DNA from 2 places in the Neorhizobium galegae bv. orientalis str. HAMBI 540 genome. Region 1 is predicted to be linked to the other one. Evidence: riboswitches for the same ligand, from Rfam matches in the RefSeq annotation. Region 1 holds a riboswitch; the other holds the start of a gene.
The links. Region 1 has a riboswitch for S-adenosylmethionine ahead of RG540_RS00610 (O-succinylhomoserine sulfhydrylase). Riboswitches for the same ligand answer to the same signal wherever they lie in the genome.
Positions count from the first base shown of each region.

Region 1 (7,205 bases):
TTCACCATCGACCAGGGTCGCGGCATGCAGCCTTATCAAGGCATCGTGCCGATGGACGGCTCATCGCTGGAGGAGATCGCCGGTGTCTATTTCCGCCAGTCGGAGCAGATCCCGACCAGGGTGCGCCTCGGTGTTGCCGAGCTCTTCGATCGCGATGCCGATGGCAAGCCGCGTCACAACTGGCGGGCAGGCGGGCTGGTCGCGCAGTTCCTGCCGCAGGCACCCGAGCGCATGCGGCAGCCGGACCTGCATGGCGGCGACGGCGATGAGCGCGATTTCGAATTCGCCGAGGACGATTCCTGGGCCGAAGCCCGCACGCTGGTGGAAACGATCGACACCGACGAGCTGACCGACCCGCGGGTTGCGATCGAGCGTCTGTTGTTCCGCCTTTTCCACGAGCGCGGCGTCCGGGTTTACGCGCCGCACCCGGTGTTCGACCGCTGCAGCTGTTCGCGCGACAAGATCAAGGGCATCCTCTCGGGCTTCAGCGCTGAGGAGATCGAGGCAAGCGAGGAAGACGGCGAGATCGCTGTCACCTGCGAGTTCTGCTCGACCACCTATCGCTACAAGGCGGATGAATTCGCTGCAGCCTGAAGTCACACGGCGGGAGTTTCCTCCCGCCGTTTTCGTTTCAGGGCATCTTGCATTCGAAGTTGGCGCCATCCTTCACATCGCCGTTGCCGGAATATTTGGCCGATTGCGGGTAGGGGCAGAGCGGCCGGGTCATCGCCGGTTTGCCGTCCTTGATCTGGCTTGCCTGGATCACCGTGGGTGCCTTGCCGTTTTCCACCCAGTCCATCAGCGGCGTGAAAGCGTCGAAGGCATCAGTGCCGTAGCCCGCGGTGCAATGGAACATGCCGGGCACCATGAATAGCCGGTAGAATTCCGCTGTCCGGTCGGCACCCATCTGCTTGCGGACGGCTTCGTAATAGTTCACGCCCATCATCGGGTTCAGCGCCGGATCCGACCAGCCGAAATAGGTGATCATCCGCCCGCCGCGTTTTTGGAACTCGCTGAGGTCCGGATTGGTCGCATCGACGATCTCTCGGATGGCGCCGATCTTCGGATATTCGGCATCGAAGTCGAAGGTCTTCCAGTCGATCGCTTTTCCGGAGGCGGGCAGCATCGCCATGTTCTTGACGAAGGTCTCGCCATAGGCCAGCTGCCGGCTCGGCCCCTGCTCCGATACCATCCACATGTCCCAGCCGCTGACCCCGCTCGGATCGACACCCTCGGTGCCCAACTGCACGCCGGGGAAAATCGTCTCTCCCTTGATCTTCACTCCGCCCGCCAGCGTCTTCAGCGTGTCCACCTGCGCAGGCGTGAAGCAGTCAGAACCGCCGGCCTCGCAGATCTTCAGGTCCTTGGCCGGATCAAAATTGCATTGGCGCGGATCGGCGATCAGCCCATCCTTGGCACCGTCGATCGCATCGCATTTGTCCATCACCGCCTTGGCGAGCACCGGAAGCTGGGCCCGGCTGATCGGAGCCTTGAGGAGCGCTCGTGCATTCCAGACGCCCCAGATCTGCGTATTGGTGAGATCGAGGACTGGCGCTCCGGCGAGGATGCCATCGAAATCGGCCGGATACCGTTGCGCCGCCATCAGCCCTTGGCGTCCACCGGTCGAGCAGCCGTCCCAGTAGGAGAAGGAGGGATGCCGGTCGTAATAGCGCGCGGCGATCGTCTTGGCCGTGTCGACCGTCAGATGCACCGCGCGTGAGCCGTAGTCGATCAAGAGGCCAAGGTCTTGTGCAAAATCCCCGAGCTTGTAGGTGACCGCATCATGGCCGGTGTTCTGCTGGACGGTGAGAAAGCCTTTCGTAAGTGCCGCATTGCGGGTGGCGATCCGCGACGCCGCGGCAAGGTCTTCGCCGGCATACCCGCCATTGCCGAACATGTAGAGCCGGCGGTTCCAGTTGTCCGGAAGGGTGATTTCGAAACGGACCTGCGGCCGGATATAGCCCGTCACCTGGCAATGACCTGGCACGTTGCCGACGCTCGCGACATGCGTGGCTTTCAGCGTCGCGACCTCGGCAAAGGATTGGCTGTTCAGCATGCCGCAGGCGATCTGCGGCGAGACGGTGGCGGAAGCGAAATCCGGCCTGTCCTTCTGATCGATGAAACTGCTTTTGTTTTGTGCGAGCCCTGGCGTAAAGGCCGTAAGCGTCATTAACGCGCAGGACACCAGCAGAATGACCGGCGAAGTGGATCGTGTCATCAAGTACTCCTCCCAAAGACCGTTTGACGGAGCCAAGATGCCGCAGGAGGAAAGGGGTAACAAATAGAAAAACCGCCGCCACCCATAACCTGTAGGTTGTCGTCGGTGGCGCGGTCTAGTTGAGGACGCGCATCAGGCCTGGTGAATCCAGCGAGAAAGCCGGGATCGTCACCTCGAAGGTTTCGCCGTCGTCTGTCTGCATGTCGTAGTGGCCGAACATCAGGCCGGATGGGGTGTCGAGCGGACAGCCCGAAGAATATTCGTAGCTGTCGCCGGGCTTCAGCCGCGGCTGTTCACCGATGACACCAGGCCCGTCCACTTCGTCGACGATGCCGTTCTGGTCGGTAATGTTCCAGTAGCGATGCACGAGCTGCACGGTGAGCGACGAATGATTTTCGATGACGATGCGATAGCCCCAGACATAACGGCTCTCTTCCGGATTGGATTGCTCCTCCAGATAATAGGGCTCGACGGCGACATCGATATCTCTTGTCCGGGCGCGATACATGCGACACCTCAACAAATCTAACTTGGTTCGATATTGTACAGAGGCGCCGCAACGTCAAGAATTCTCGCGGTTTGAACAACCGAGTATGGGCATTAGTTGAAGTTAAGGATAACCGGGATGGTGAATTTCTGGTCGATCCACCACCCCGGAAAGCCAAGGCTTACATGCCGGCCTTTGAAAGCGCCCGAGCGAAATCCTCGATCAGGTCGTCGGTATCCTCGATGCCGGCCGACAGACGCACGGTGCCGGGCGAAATGCCGAGTTCGGCACGGGCCTCGTCCGTCAGGTTCTTATGGGTCGTCGTCGCCGGATGGGTGATCAGGCTCTTGGAATCGCCGAGATTGTTGGAAATCCTGACGATCTCCAGCGCGTTCTGCAGCTTGAAGGCCGCGTCCTTGCCGCCCTTCAGCTCGAAGCAGACGAGCGTCGAGCCGGCCTTCATCTGCCGGGCGATGATATCGGCCTGCGGATGGTCCTTGCGGCCCGGATAGATGACCTTTGCGACCTGCTTTTGGTCGGCGAGGAAGTCGGCGATCTTCGAGGCGCTCTCGGTCTGCTGCTTGACGCGCAGCGGCAGGGTTTCGATGCCCTTCAGCAGCGTCCAGGCATTGAACGGCGACATGGCCGGGCCCGTATGACGGAAATAGTCGTGCAGGTTCTCGTCGATCCAGGCCTTGTCGGATAGCACGACGCCGCCGAGGCAGCGGCCTTGGCCGTCGATATGCTTGGTGGCCGAATAGACGACGATATGCGCGCCGAGTTCCAACGGCTTCTGGTAGAGCGGGGTCGCAAACACGTTGTCGACGACGACCTTGGCGCCGATCTGGTTGGCGAGCTTGGCGACGCCGGCGATATCGACCACTTCGAGCGTCGGGTTGGTCGGGCTCTCCAGGAAGAACACCTTGGTCTTCGGGGTGATCGCCTTTTCCCAGTTTTCCAGGAAGCGCCCGTCGACCAGCGTGCATTCGATGCCGTATTTCGGAGCGAGCGTCTCGACCACCCAGCGGCAGGAGCCGAACAGGGCACGGGCAGCGACGATATGGTCGCCGGCCTTCAGCTGGCAAAGGATCGCGGCGGTAACGGCAGCCATGCCGGACGCTGTGGCGCGGGCGTCTTCGGCGCCTTCCAGCATGCACATGCGCTTCTCGAACATGTCGTTGGTTGGGCTGCCGTAGCGCGCGTAGATGAAGCCGTCGGTCTCGCCCTTGAAGCGCGCTTCCGCTGCTTCAGACGTGTCATAGACGAAACCCTGTGTCAGGAAGATCGCTTCCGACGTTTCGCCATATTGCGAGCGCAGCGTGCCGCCGTGTACGAGTTGAGTTGCCGGGCGCCAATTCTTAGTCATGCGTGTTCCCCATTCAGAACAAAAAAACCGGTCGCATAAGCAGACCGGTTTCGCACCCGGTCTTTTTAGCCACTTATTTAACGTGGCTGCAAGCCGACCGGCCAAATCACCACGGGATAAGATTGGCATAGCGCCGCGTCCCGCTTGCGTCAATGGCTCGCATTTGGTTTTGTCGCCTCGAAAACTTGAGAGAGACATGATGGCTCGCGAAACGGGAATTTTGGCGGACCGCGCGATCGCGGCGCTTTTCGACAGTGGACGGCTGATTTCCGAACGTGAGCTGGACCGGGACCAGATCCAGCCGGCAAGCCTGGACCTGCGCTTGGGTGCCAAGGCTTTTCGCGTCCGCGCCAGCTTCATGCCGGGCCCGACGAGCCTGGTCTCCGATAAGCTCGATCGCCTCAAGCTGCACGTTATCGATCTTTCCGACGCCGCCGTGCTGGAAACCGGCTGCGTCTACATCGTGCCGCTGATGGAACGGCTCGATCTGCCGGCCAATATGTCTGCCTCCGCCAATCCGAAAAGCTCCACCGGCAGGCTCGACATCTTTACCCGCGTCATCACCGATTACGCCCAGGAGTTCGACAAGATCCCGACCGGTTATTCCGGGCCGCTCTATCTCGAAATCTCGCCCCGTACGTTCCCGATCGTGGTGCGCCGCGGTTCGCGTCTGTCGCAGATCCGCTTCCGGGTCGGCAATGCGCTGCTGAGTGAGCCGGACCTTCTGCAACTCCACAACGACGAAACCCTGGTCGCATCCGCCAAGCCAAATGTCTCGGGCGGCGGCATCGCCCTGTCGATCGACCTTTCCGGCGACAGCGTCGGCCTGATCGGTTATCGCGGCAAACACCACACGGCCGTCGTCGACGTCGACAAGAAGGCCCAGCACGACATCTTCGATTTCTGGGAACCGCTTTACAGCCGCGGCCGCAACGAACTGATCCTCGATCCGGATGAATTTTATATCCTCGTCTCGCGCGAGGCGGTGCACGTGCCGCCGCTCTATGCCGCTGAGATGACGCCCTTCGATCCGCTGGTCGGCGAGTTCCGCGTCCACTATGCCGGTTTCTTCGATCCGGGCTTCGGCCACGAGGCGGCAGGGGGACGGGGCAGCCGGGCGGTGCTCGAAGTGCGCAGCCACGAAGTGCCCTTCATCCTCGAAGACGGCCAGATCGTCGGCCGCCTAGTCTACGAACACATGATGGACAAGCCCGAAGGCATGTACGGCACGGGCCTCGGCTCCAACTACCAGGCCCAGGGCCTCAAACTGTCCAAGCATTTTCGCGCCTGACCCCACCTCCGGCTTGACAGGCGAGGCCGTCTGTTGGAAGTCTGAAACCTGACGCGGGTGTAGCTCAATGGTAGAGCAGCAGCTTCCCAAGCTGAATACGAGGGTTCGATTCCCTTCACCCGCTCCATTTTCCCCTTTGTCCGGCCTGTAGACTATCAGCGATTTCCCGTCGCTTGATGATGGACGGCCAGGTTAGCGGAATTGACCATCGCGTGGTAAGTTGGCGCAGGGAGCTCCGATCCCAACAGCATGCATTACAAGCCGCCATCACAGTCGCGATGACACGGGGACGCAGTCCATGGCCGACGGCATAGACGCACTTTTCGCGCAGGCGGCGCATCTGGCCGCCGGCTTCCGCCATGTCGACCCTCAACTCCACCGGCCGCAACTGCAATACCAGGAATGCCTGGCGACGCTCGTCGAAGACCTCCAGGAGGAGACGCTGTCGATGGAAGACGTCCTTCTGCAGCTCGTGGAAAAGGCAGAGCCGGGGCTCCACCGAACGACCGGGCCGTCTTTTTTTGGCTGGGTGATTGGTGGCTCTCATCCGATGGGCGTGGCGGCAGACTTCCTCACGAGCGCCTGGGGGCAAAACGCGGGCAATCACACAGCGTCTCCTGCCGCCGCATCCTTCGAGAAGGTGGCAGCCACCTGGCTCCTGGACGTTCTCGGCCTGCCTGCGCAATCTTCCGTGGGCTTTGTGACAGGAGCGACTGTCGCCAACTTCAGCTGTCTGGCCACCGCGAGAGGCGAAGTGCTTCGGCGAGTCGGCTGGAACGCCGATGCAGACGGGCTTTTCGGCGCGCCGCCGATCACCGTTATCATCGGTGACGATGCCCACACGACGGTTTTTTCAGCCTTGCAGTTCCTGGGGCTTGGGCATGACCGCGTTGTCAGGGTAGCCACCGATCCGCAGGGACGTATCCTTGCCAGCCGTTTCGAGGAAGCGGTCAATAAAACGGCTGGTCCAACGATCGCCATCCTTCAGGCCGGACAGCTCAACACGGGGGCCTTTGATCCGTTCGCCGAACTTATCCCGGTCGCCCGAAGCAGGGATGCCTGGGTGCATGTGGATGGCGCATTTGGCCTGTGGGCCAAAGCTTCCCCTTCGACGCGGCACCTTTGTCCCGGAGTGGAGTTGGCCGATAGCTGGGCCACCGACGGCCATAAGTGGCTCCAGACCCCCTATGATAGTGGTTATGCGATTGTAAGGGACGAAGTCGCCCATCGCCGCGCCATGACGATCGCTGCCAGTTACCTCCCCATTGCCGCAGAGGGAGAGCGTGACCCGTCACATTATGTGCCGGAGCTTTCAAGACGAGCACGCGGTTTTGCTACTTGGGCAATGATGAAGCATCTCGGCCGAAACGGCATCGCCCGTCTCGTCGAAGGCTGTTGTTCCTCCGCGCGGATCATTGCCGAGCATCTGTCGCGCGAGTCGGGCGTCGAGATTTTGAACGACGTCGACCTAAACCAGGTGATCTGCCGCTTCGGCTCGGATCTCTCGGCAACCGATGCCGAAGATATAACGAGACGAACTATCGCGCGGCTACAGCGCGAAGGAACGATTTTCGTGACAGGAGCCAAGTGGAGAGGGATCGACGTCATGCGGATTTCTGTAAGCAACTATCAGACTGACGCAAACACGGCGATGCTGGCTGCGGAGACGGTGTCGGCAGCGTTCCGGAATGAGCGGTTGGACAACTAAACTGCGGCAGGCACTCCGCCCAGCAGCAGGTGCGCTGGCGGACGGAGACTTTGCAGTCGGTGGTCGCCGGGCGCCCTGAGCGCCCGGCGAACCGGCTTACTTCTTGGTGTCAGCCCAGCTCTTTACAAGTTCGTC
Region 1 is NZ_HG938353.1:117,216-124,420, forward strand. Features, by position in the region: gene RG540_RS00595 (Hsp33 family molecular chaperone) at 1-594, shown strand, start outside; gene RG540_RS00600 (tannase/feruloyl esterase family alpha/beta hydrolase) at 632-2,218, opposite strand; gene apaG (Co2+/Mg2+ efflux protein ApaG) at 2,334-2,726, opposite strand; gene RG540_RS00610 (O-succinylhomoserine sulfhydrylase) at 2,887-4,071, opposite strand; SAM riboswitch at 4,116-4,194, opposite strand; gene RG540_RS00615 (2'-deoxycytidine 5'-triphosphate deaminase) at 4,268-5,362, shown strand; tRNA gene RG540_RS00620 (tRNA-Gly) at 5,416-5,489, shown strand; gene RG540_RS00625 (pyridoxal phosphate-dependent decarboxylase family protein) at 5,661-7,070, shown strand; gene RG540_RS00630 (ABC transporter substrate-binding protein) at 7,167-7,205, opposite strand, start outside.

Region 2 (7,205 bases), 930 kb from region 1:
GTTCCTGGCCGGTGAGGCCCAGATGTTCGAGCAGGTAAGTGACGCGGTAGGGATCGTCGCCCGGGCCAAGGCCCGCTTCGGCGTAGGCCTGCACCGTCGAATAATCGGCGAAATCCGGCGCCTGTTCGAGATAGCGGATGGTCGAGGAGGGATGGCGGAACACCTCGCCCGATTGGGGCTCGACCATGCCGGCGGCGATCTTCATCAGCGTCGATTTGCCGGAACCGTTGCGGCCGACGAGGCAGATCCGGTCGCCCGGCTCCACCTGCATGCCGGCACCGGCGAGAAGCGGCGCGCCGCCGAAGCTCAGGAAAATATCGTCAAGTTTCAGAATTGGGGGCGCCAACAGTCAGGCTCCTGTAAAGTCGTGGGGGCGGGCAAGGATCATGGCCTTGCCCTTCCTCAAATGGAAATCCACCTGGCCTTCCGCAACGTTCGAGACGGTGCGCGAGGAGCCGAAGGGGAGTGAGAAGTTGTCGAGCGGATAACGTGCGCCGATGATATCGAGCCCTTCCAGGTCGGAAAAACCGATGACCGAAAACAGCGAACCCTTCGGCAGGTCGAGCGTCCTTGCGCCCGGCAGCAGCGGCAAGGCTTCCTCGTCGCCTGACGTCAGCAGGATATCGAGGCCGCGTTCGGCAAGGCCCATGGCGTGAAAGAGGTGCTGGAGCGCATGGTCGCTGCGCTCGCCGCCGAGTGCGCCGACGAAGATCAGTCTTGTGGCACCGCGGTCGGTCGCTTCCGAGGTTGCGATCTCGCCGTCGGTTTCGGACTTGGCGGGCGGGTAGGTCTGTCGCTCGACGTCCGGGAACTGCGCTATCAGCGCGGCATCCGAGGAGTCGAAATCGCCGACCCAGAGTTCCGGCTTCACGCCGAGCGCCACCGCATGGCGCATGCCGCTGTCGGCCGCGATGAAGCGGCTGCCGTCGATCGCGTCCCGCAGGCGGTCGGTGACGGTGAGACTGCCGCCGAGCAGAATGGTGAAGGTCGAATGGGTCATGTGCATTGCCCATAGCGCAAAGCCGATGGAAAGGGAAAGCTGTTGCACCGCCGCGGGTGAGCTTTTAGTTTGCGGCGCGTTTACCGATCAGGATCACGAGATGCAGTTTCAGGGTACAGCTGACTATATTGCCGACAAGGATCTGATGGTGGCGGTCAATGCTGCGATCCGGCTCGAACGTCCGCTGCTGGTGAAAGGCGAGCCCGGCACCGGCAAGACCGAGCTTGCGCGGCAGGTGGCCGCCGCCCTCGGGCTCGATCTGATCGAGTGGAACATCAAGTCCACCACCAAGGCGCAGCAGGGGCTCTACGAATACGACGCCGTCTCGCGGCTGCGCGACAGCCAACTCGGCGACGAACGCGTCCACGACGTGGCCAACTATATCCGCCGCGGCAAGCTATGGCAGGCGTTTGCCTCCGACAGGAAGCTCGTCCTGCTGATCGACGAGATCGACAAGGCGGATATCGAGTTCCCGAACGACCTGCTGCAGGAGCTCGACCGCATGGAATTCCATGTCTACGAGACCGGTGAAATGGTGTGCGCCAAGGTCCGGCCGATTGTCATCATCACCTCCAACAACGAGAAGGAACTGCCGGACGCCTTCCTGCGCCGCTGTTTCTTCCATTATATCCGCTTCCCGGACGTCGATACGCTCGCCCGCATCGTCGAGGTCCATTACCCCGGCATCAAGCAGGCGCTGGTGCGCAATGCGCTCACCCAATTCTACGAGATCCGCGAGATGCCGGGGCTGAAGAAAAAGCCCTCGACCTCCGAAGCGCTCGACTGGATCCGGCTGCTGGTCTCGGACGATGTCGACCCATCGGATCTGCGCGGCGACGCCCGGAACGCGCTGCCGAAGTTGCATGGCGCTCTCCTCAAGAACGAGCAGGACGTGCATCTCTTCGAGCGAATGGCCTTCATGGCGCGGCGGGAGCGGTAAGCGGAAGATTTTGCTCCCATTGACGGGGCCTGTAGCAAGGCGTATTTGAACTCTCGAGAATTCGTGGTGATTTGGCCGGCCGGCTTGCAGCCACGTTAAAAAAGTCGCTAAAGGGCCGCGAGAAGATGTCTTCCCACGGACCGGTCGCGATTTATTTTGCCGCCGGTTTTATTTTTGTTGGGTTGAGACATGCCGATCAAGATTCCCGATACGCTGCCCGCATACAGCACCCTCGTTTCCGAGGGCGTCCGGGTGATGACCGAAACCATGGCGGTGCGGCAGGACATTCGTCCGCTGCAGATCGGGCTGCTCAACCTCATGCCGAACAAGATCAAGACCGAGCTGCAGATGGCGCGCCTCGTCGGCGCCTCGCCGCTGCAGGTCGAATTCTCGCTGATCCGCGTCGGCGGCCACAAGGCGAAGAACACGTCGGAGGATCATCTCCTTTCCTTCTATGAAACTTGGGAAGAGGTGAAGCACCGCAAGTTCGACGGTTTCATCATTACTGGCGCACCGATCGAGACACTTCCCTTCGAGGACGTCACCTATTGGGACGAGATGAGACAAATCCTCGACTGGACCGCGACCAACGTGCATTCGACCATGAATGTCTGCTGGGGCGCGATGGCGGCGATCTACCATTTCCATGGCGTGCCGAAATACGAGCTCAAGGAAAAGGCGTTCGGCGTCTATCGCCATCGCAACCTCGTGCCGTCCTCGATCTATCTCAACGGCTTTTCGGACGATTTCCAGGTGCCGGTATCGCGCTGGACGGAAGTCCGCCGCGCCGATATCGAGAAGAACCCGAACCTCGAAATCCTGATGGAATCCGAGGAAATGGGTATCTGCCTGGTGCACGAGAAGGCCGGCAAGCGGCTCTACATGTTCAACCATGTGGAATACGACTCCACCTCGCTGGCCGACGAATATTTCCGGGACGTCAATGCCGGCGTACCGATCAAGATGCCGCATAACTACTTCCCGCATAACGACGACACGCTGACGCCCTTGAACCGTTGGCGCAGCCATGCACATCTTCTGTTCGGCAACTGGATCAACGAGATCTACCAGACGACCCCTTATGATCCGGAGAAGATCGGTACCGAATAGGTTTTCGACGCGATGTTCATTCCCTTCTTCCTTCACCTCAAAGAAGCGAAGATCCCGGTAACACTCCGGGAATTCCTCGACCTTCTGGAAGGGGTGGAAGAAGGGATCGCGGATTTCGACGTGGAGGCCTTCTATTTCCTCGCCCGCACGGCGCTGGTGAAGGACGAGCGGCATATCGACAAGTTCGACCGGGTCTTTTCGTCCTATTTCCGCGGGCTCGAAATGGTCTCCGGGGAGCCTGGCCTGGACGCCGCCAATATCCCTGAGGAATGGCTGCGCAAGCTCACAGAAAAGCATCTGAGCGACGAAGAGAAGAAGCTCGTCGAGTCGCTCGGCGGGTTCGAGAAGCTGATGGAGACCCTGCGCCAGCGGCTCGAGGAGCAGAGGGGTCGGCATCAGGGCGGCTCGAAATGGATCGGCACTGGCGGCATGTCACCTTTCGGCGCTTATGGCTATAATCCGGAAGGCGTGCGGATCGGCCAGGACCAGTCCCGTCACCGCCGGGCGGTAAAAGTCTGGGACAAGCGCGAGTTCGCCGATTTCGATGACAAGGTGGAGCTCGGCACCCGCAACATCAAGCTTGCGCTGAAGCGGCTGCGCCGCTGGGTGCGGGAAGGGGCGATCGAGGAGTTCGATCTGCCGGGCACGATCCGCTCTACTGCCGAGCATGGTTATCTCGACGTCCAGACCCGGCCGGAACGACGCAACGCGGTGAAGCTGCTGATGTTCTTCGATGTCGGAGGGTCGATGGACGACCATATCCGGGTGGTCGAAGAGCTGTTCTCGGCAGCCCGCGCCGAGTTCAAGCATATGGAGCATTTCTACTTCCACAACTGCCTCTATGAAGGCGTGTGGCGAGAGAACCGCCGCCGGGCCGACCGGACGCCGACGCTCGACCTCATCCGCAGTTATGGCGCCGACTACAAGGTGATCTTCGTCGGGGATGCCTCGATGAGCCCCTATGAGATCACCCATACGGGCGGTTCGGTGGAGCATTGGAACCAGGAACCGGGCGAGGCCTGGATCAGGCGCGTCACCGACCACTTCCATCGCTGCGTCTGGCTCAATCCGCTGCCGCAGGACCATTGGAGCCATACGACCTCGATCGGGGTGATGCGGCAGCTGATGACCGAACGGATGTTTCCGCTGACGCTCGGCGGGTTGGAACAGGCGACGCGCGCGCTCACCCGCTGACTTTGCTTTTCCATGAACTTTATCGGTCACCGGCGTTGCGGCCTGCCGTCAAATCGCGCAGTTTGCCGCAAAACATATTGGTGGAGGAGCAGTCTCATGGCGGACCAGAATATGGCGGACCAGAATTTCGAAGTTTTCGGCACCACGGAAAAGGGCGAAACCGTCTATCGTGTCCGGATCTCCGGCGGCGGGCTCACCGCCAGTGTCATCACCTGGGGCGCGGTGATCCAGGACCTCCGGCTCGACGGCCATCAGCCGCCGCTCGTGCTCGGCTTCGGACGGTTTGAGGACTATCTGAAGCATTCCCCATATTTCGGCGCGACGCCCGGCCGTTCGTCCAACCGTATCGGCGGTGGCCGCTTCACGCTGGATGGGAAGCAATATCAGCTGGAACTGAACGAACGGGGCGTCACCCATCTCCATGGCGGCTCGGATGGCATCGGCCGCAGCAACTGGACGATCGTCGAGCATGCTGCCGACAAGGTGGTGCTGCGGATCACCGATCCCGACGGCCGTGCGGGTTATCCTGGAAACTGCACGATCACCGCGATCTACCAACTCAAAAGTGACGGCGTTCTTTCCGTCGTCTACCAATCCACCACGGATCAGCCGACGCTCGCCAATATCTGCCAGCATACCTATTTCAACCTCGACGGCCACGAGGATGCGCTCGGTCATGACATCATGATCGCAGCCGACCATGTGCTCGTCCTTGACGACAATCAGGTGCCGACCGGCGAATTGATGCCGGTCGCGGGCACGCCTTTCGACCTGCGCGACATGGGGCCGATGAAGCGGTTCGACGGCGAGGCTCAGGTCCTGTTCGATCATAACTTCTGCCTGTCGCCGGAGCGAACGGCCAAACGTGCGGTGGCTTTGGCGCGCAGCATCCATTCCGGCGTGTCGTTGGAGGTTCGCACCACCGAGCCCGGCGTGCAGCTTTATGCCGCTTTCAAGCTGTCGCAGATCCCCGTGCCGGGCCTCGATGGCCGCCGATATGGGGCTTTTGCCGGGTTCTGCCTGGAAACCCAGGTCTGGCCGGATGCCATCAACCACGCCAACTTCCCGAATGCGGTGCTGCGCCCGGGCGAGGTGTTGCGGCAGGAAACCGACTATGTCTTTTCGAAACAATGATCGCAGCGGGCCGCGTCCGGACCAGCTCATGCCGACACATTCAAATAACTCTTGTCATTCAAACGGGGCTTGCTTCGGTATCCATGTAAAATCGGTAAGCCGTGGATTCCAGTTGTAACGCTACCGCGGCGCACGGTTTCCGGAGCAAAGTTACCGCCTCGTGTTTTACATTGTGGAACGCAATGGGATTTTGACATTAGTTAAATTTCAACCGATTTCGACATAGTTTTCTTCAGGATTGGCATTGCCACCCGCCGGGCGGCAGCCCTTTGCTTTTGCAGAGCACAATTCGAGGGACATATGAACGAGATCAGCATCAGGAAGCCATTGTCGAGACGGCTTACCTTCTTCGGTTTTGCAGCCGTGCTTTTCGCGAGCGTGGTAATCGGCGGGCTTGCATGGGAACGCCAGTCGAGCATGACCGAGCAGGCGCTGCAGACGGAGCTTGATAGCGATCTCGCGGTCATCCAGGACGACATGGCCGCCCAGGGGCGTGCCGCTTCCGCGCTGGCGCTGACGATCGCTTCCCTGCCGGAAACTTCCCCGCTCATTCTCGCCAACGATCGGCAGGGCCTGCTCTCCCGCTATGCCAGCATGAAGAGCGTCAAGGACGCGAGCGGGCTTGAAATGATCACCTTCAGCACCGCGGCGGCCGATGCGGTTGCCCGCGTGCACGATCCGGATGTCTTCGGCGACAACATCAAGGCACGCCGCAAGATGGTCGCGACTTCGCTCAGCGACAAGAAACTGGTGGTCGGCATCGAGACCGGTCGCACCGCCGTCAGCCTGTTTGCAACCGCCCCCGTCGTCACGGACGGCAAGGTCGTCGGTGTGGTGGATGTCGGGCTGAAGCTCGTCGATGCCTATTTCTCCCGCCTGACCAAGGAAGCGAACGCCTATGTCGCGCTCTACACCAAGGGTGCCGACAAGTTCGACAAGCAGGCTTCCACCTTTGGCGGCGAGCCGATCCTGAGCGGCGCCGAGCTTCAGGAGGCCTATGACAAGGGTTCCGTGCGGCGTTATGCGGATATCGGCGGCAAGCATTACGCCGTCGAGGCGGTGCCGCTCCTCGACTTCTCGGGCACCAAGGTCGGCGTTCTCGAAATCGCCTCTGATATCACGCCGCTGGTTACGGCCAGCGAGACGGCGCTGTGGATGACCGCACTCGGCACTGTCGCCGTTTCGATCCTGTCGCTGATCGGCTTCCTGATCTTTGCCCGCTCACTCGGCGGCACGGTCCGTCGCCTGACCGTGACGATGGCGAAGCTTGCCGCCGGCGATCTTAGCGCCAAGGTGGAAGGCCAGGAGCGCCAGGACGAGATCGGAGCAATGGCGCGTGCCGTCCAGGTCTTCAAGGCATCAGCCGAGGAGAATGTTCGGCTGGAGCACCAGGCGTCGGAGGCCCGCGAGGCGCAGGAACATCAGCGCCAGCGCCAGTCGGCGATCGACAGTGCCAAGGGCGAGGACCTGCGCGCTTTCGTCTATGCGATCGAGGAAGGCTTCAACCAGCTTGCCGGCGGCGATCTGACGGTCCGTATGGACGGTGCCGTCGCAGCAGAATTCGAGCCGATCCGCGCCAAGTTCAACAGTTCGGTCGGCAATCTCGAAGAGGCGATCGGCTCGGTCGTCGGAGCCGTCGGCACGATCCGCGCGGGTCTGCAGGAAATCTCGATCGCCTCCAACGATCTTGCCAAGCGCACGGAACAGCAGGCCGCAAGCCTTGAAGAGACGGTTGCCGCTCTCGGCCAGGTGACCTCGGCCGTCAACGACAGCGCCGGCGGCGCAAGCCGCGCCCAGGGCGTCGCATCGCTTGCGCAGCAGAAGGCC
Region 2 is NZ_HG938353.1:3,838,571-3,845,775, reverse strand. Features, by position in the region: gene RG540_RS18720 (ABC-F family ATP-binding cassette domain-containing protein) at 1-346, opposite strand, end outside; gene RG540_RS18715 (thiamine diphosphokinase) at 350-1,006, opposite strand; gene RG540_RS18710 (AAA family ATPase) at 1,101-1,940, shown strand; SAM riboswitch at 1,994-2,071, shown strand; gene metA (homoserine O-acetyltransferase MetA) at 2,130-3,050, shown strand; gene RG540_RS18700 (vWA domain-containing protein) at 3,063-4,244, shown strand; gene RG540_RS18695 (aldose epimerase family protein) at 4,341-5,378, shown strand; gene RG540_RS31180 (methyl-accepting chemotaxis protein) at 5,679-7,205, shown strand, end outside.
Region 2: it holds a riboswitch for S-adenosylmethionine, as region 1 does, so the genes downstream of both, metA (homoserine O-acetyltransferase MetA) here and RG540_RS00610 (O-succinylhomoserine sulfhydrylase) in region 1, are expected to answer to the same signal.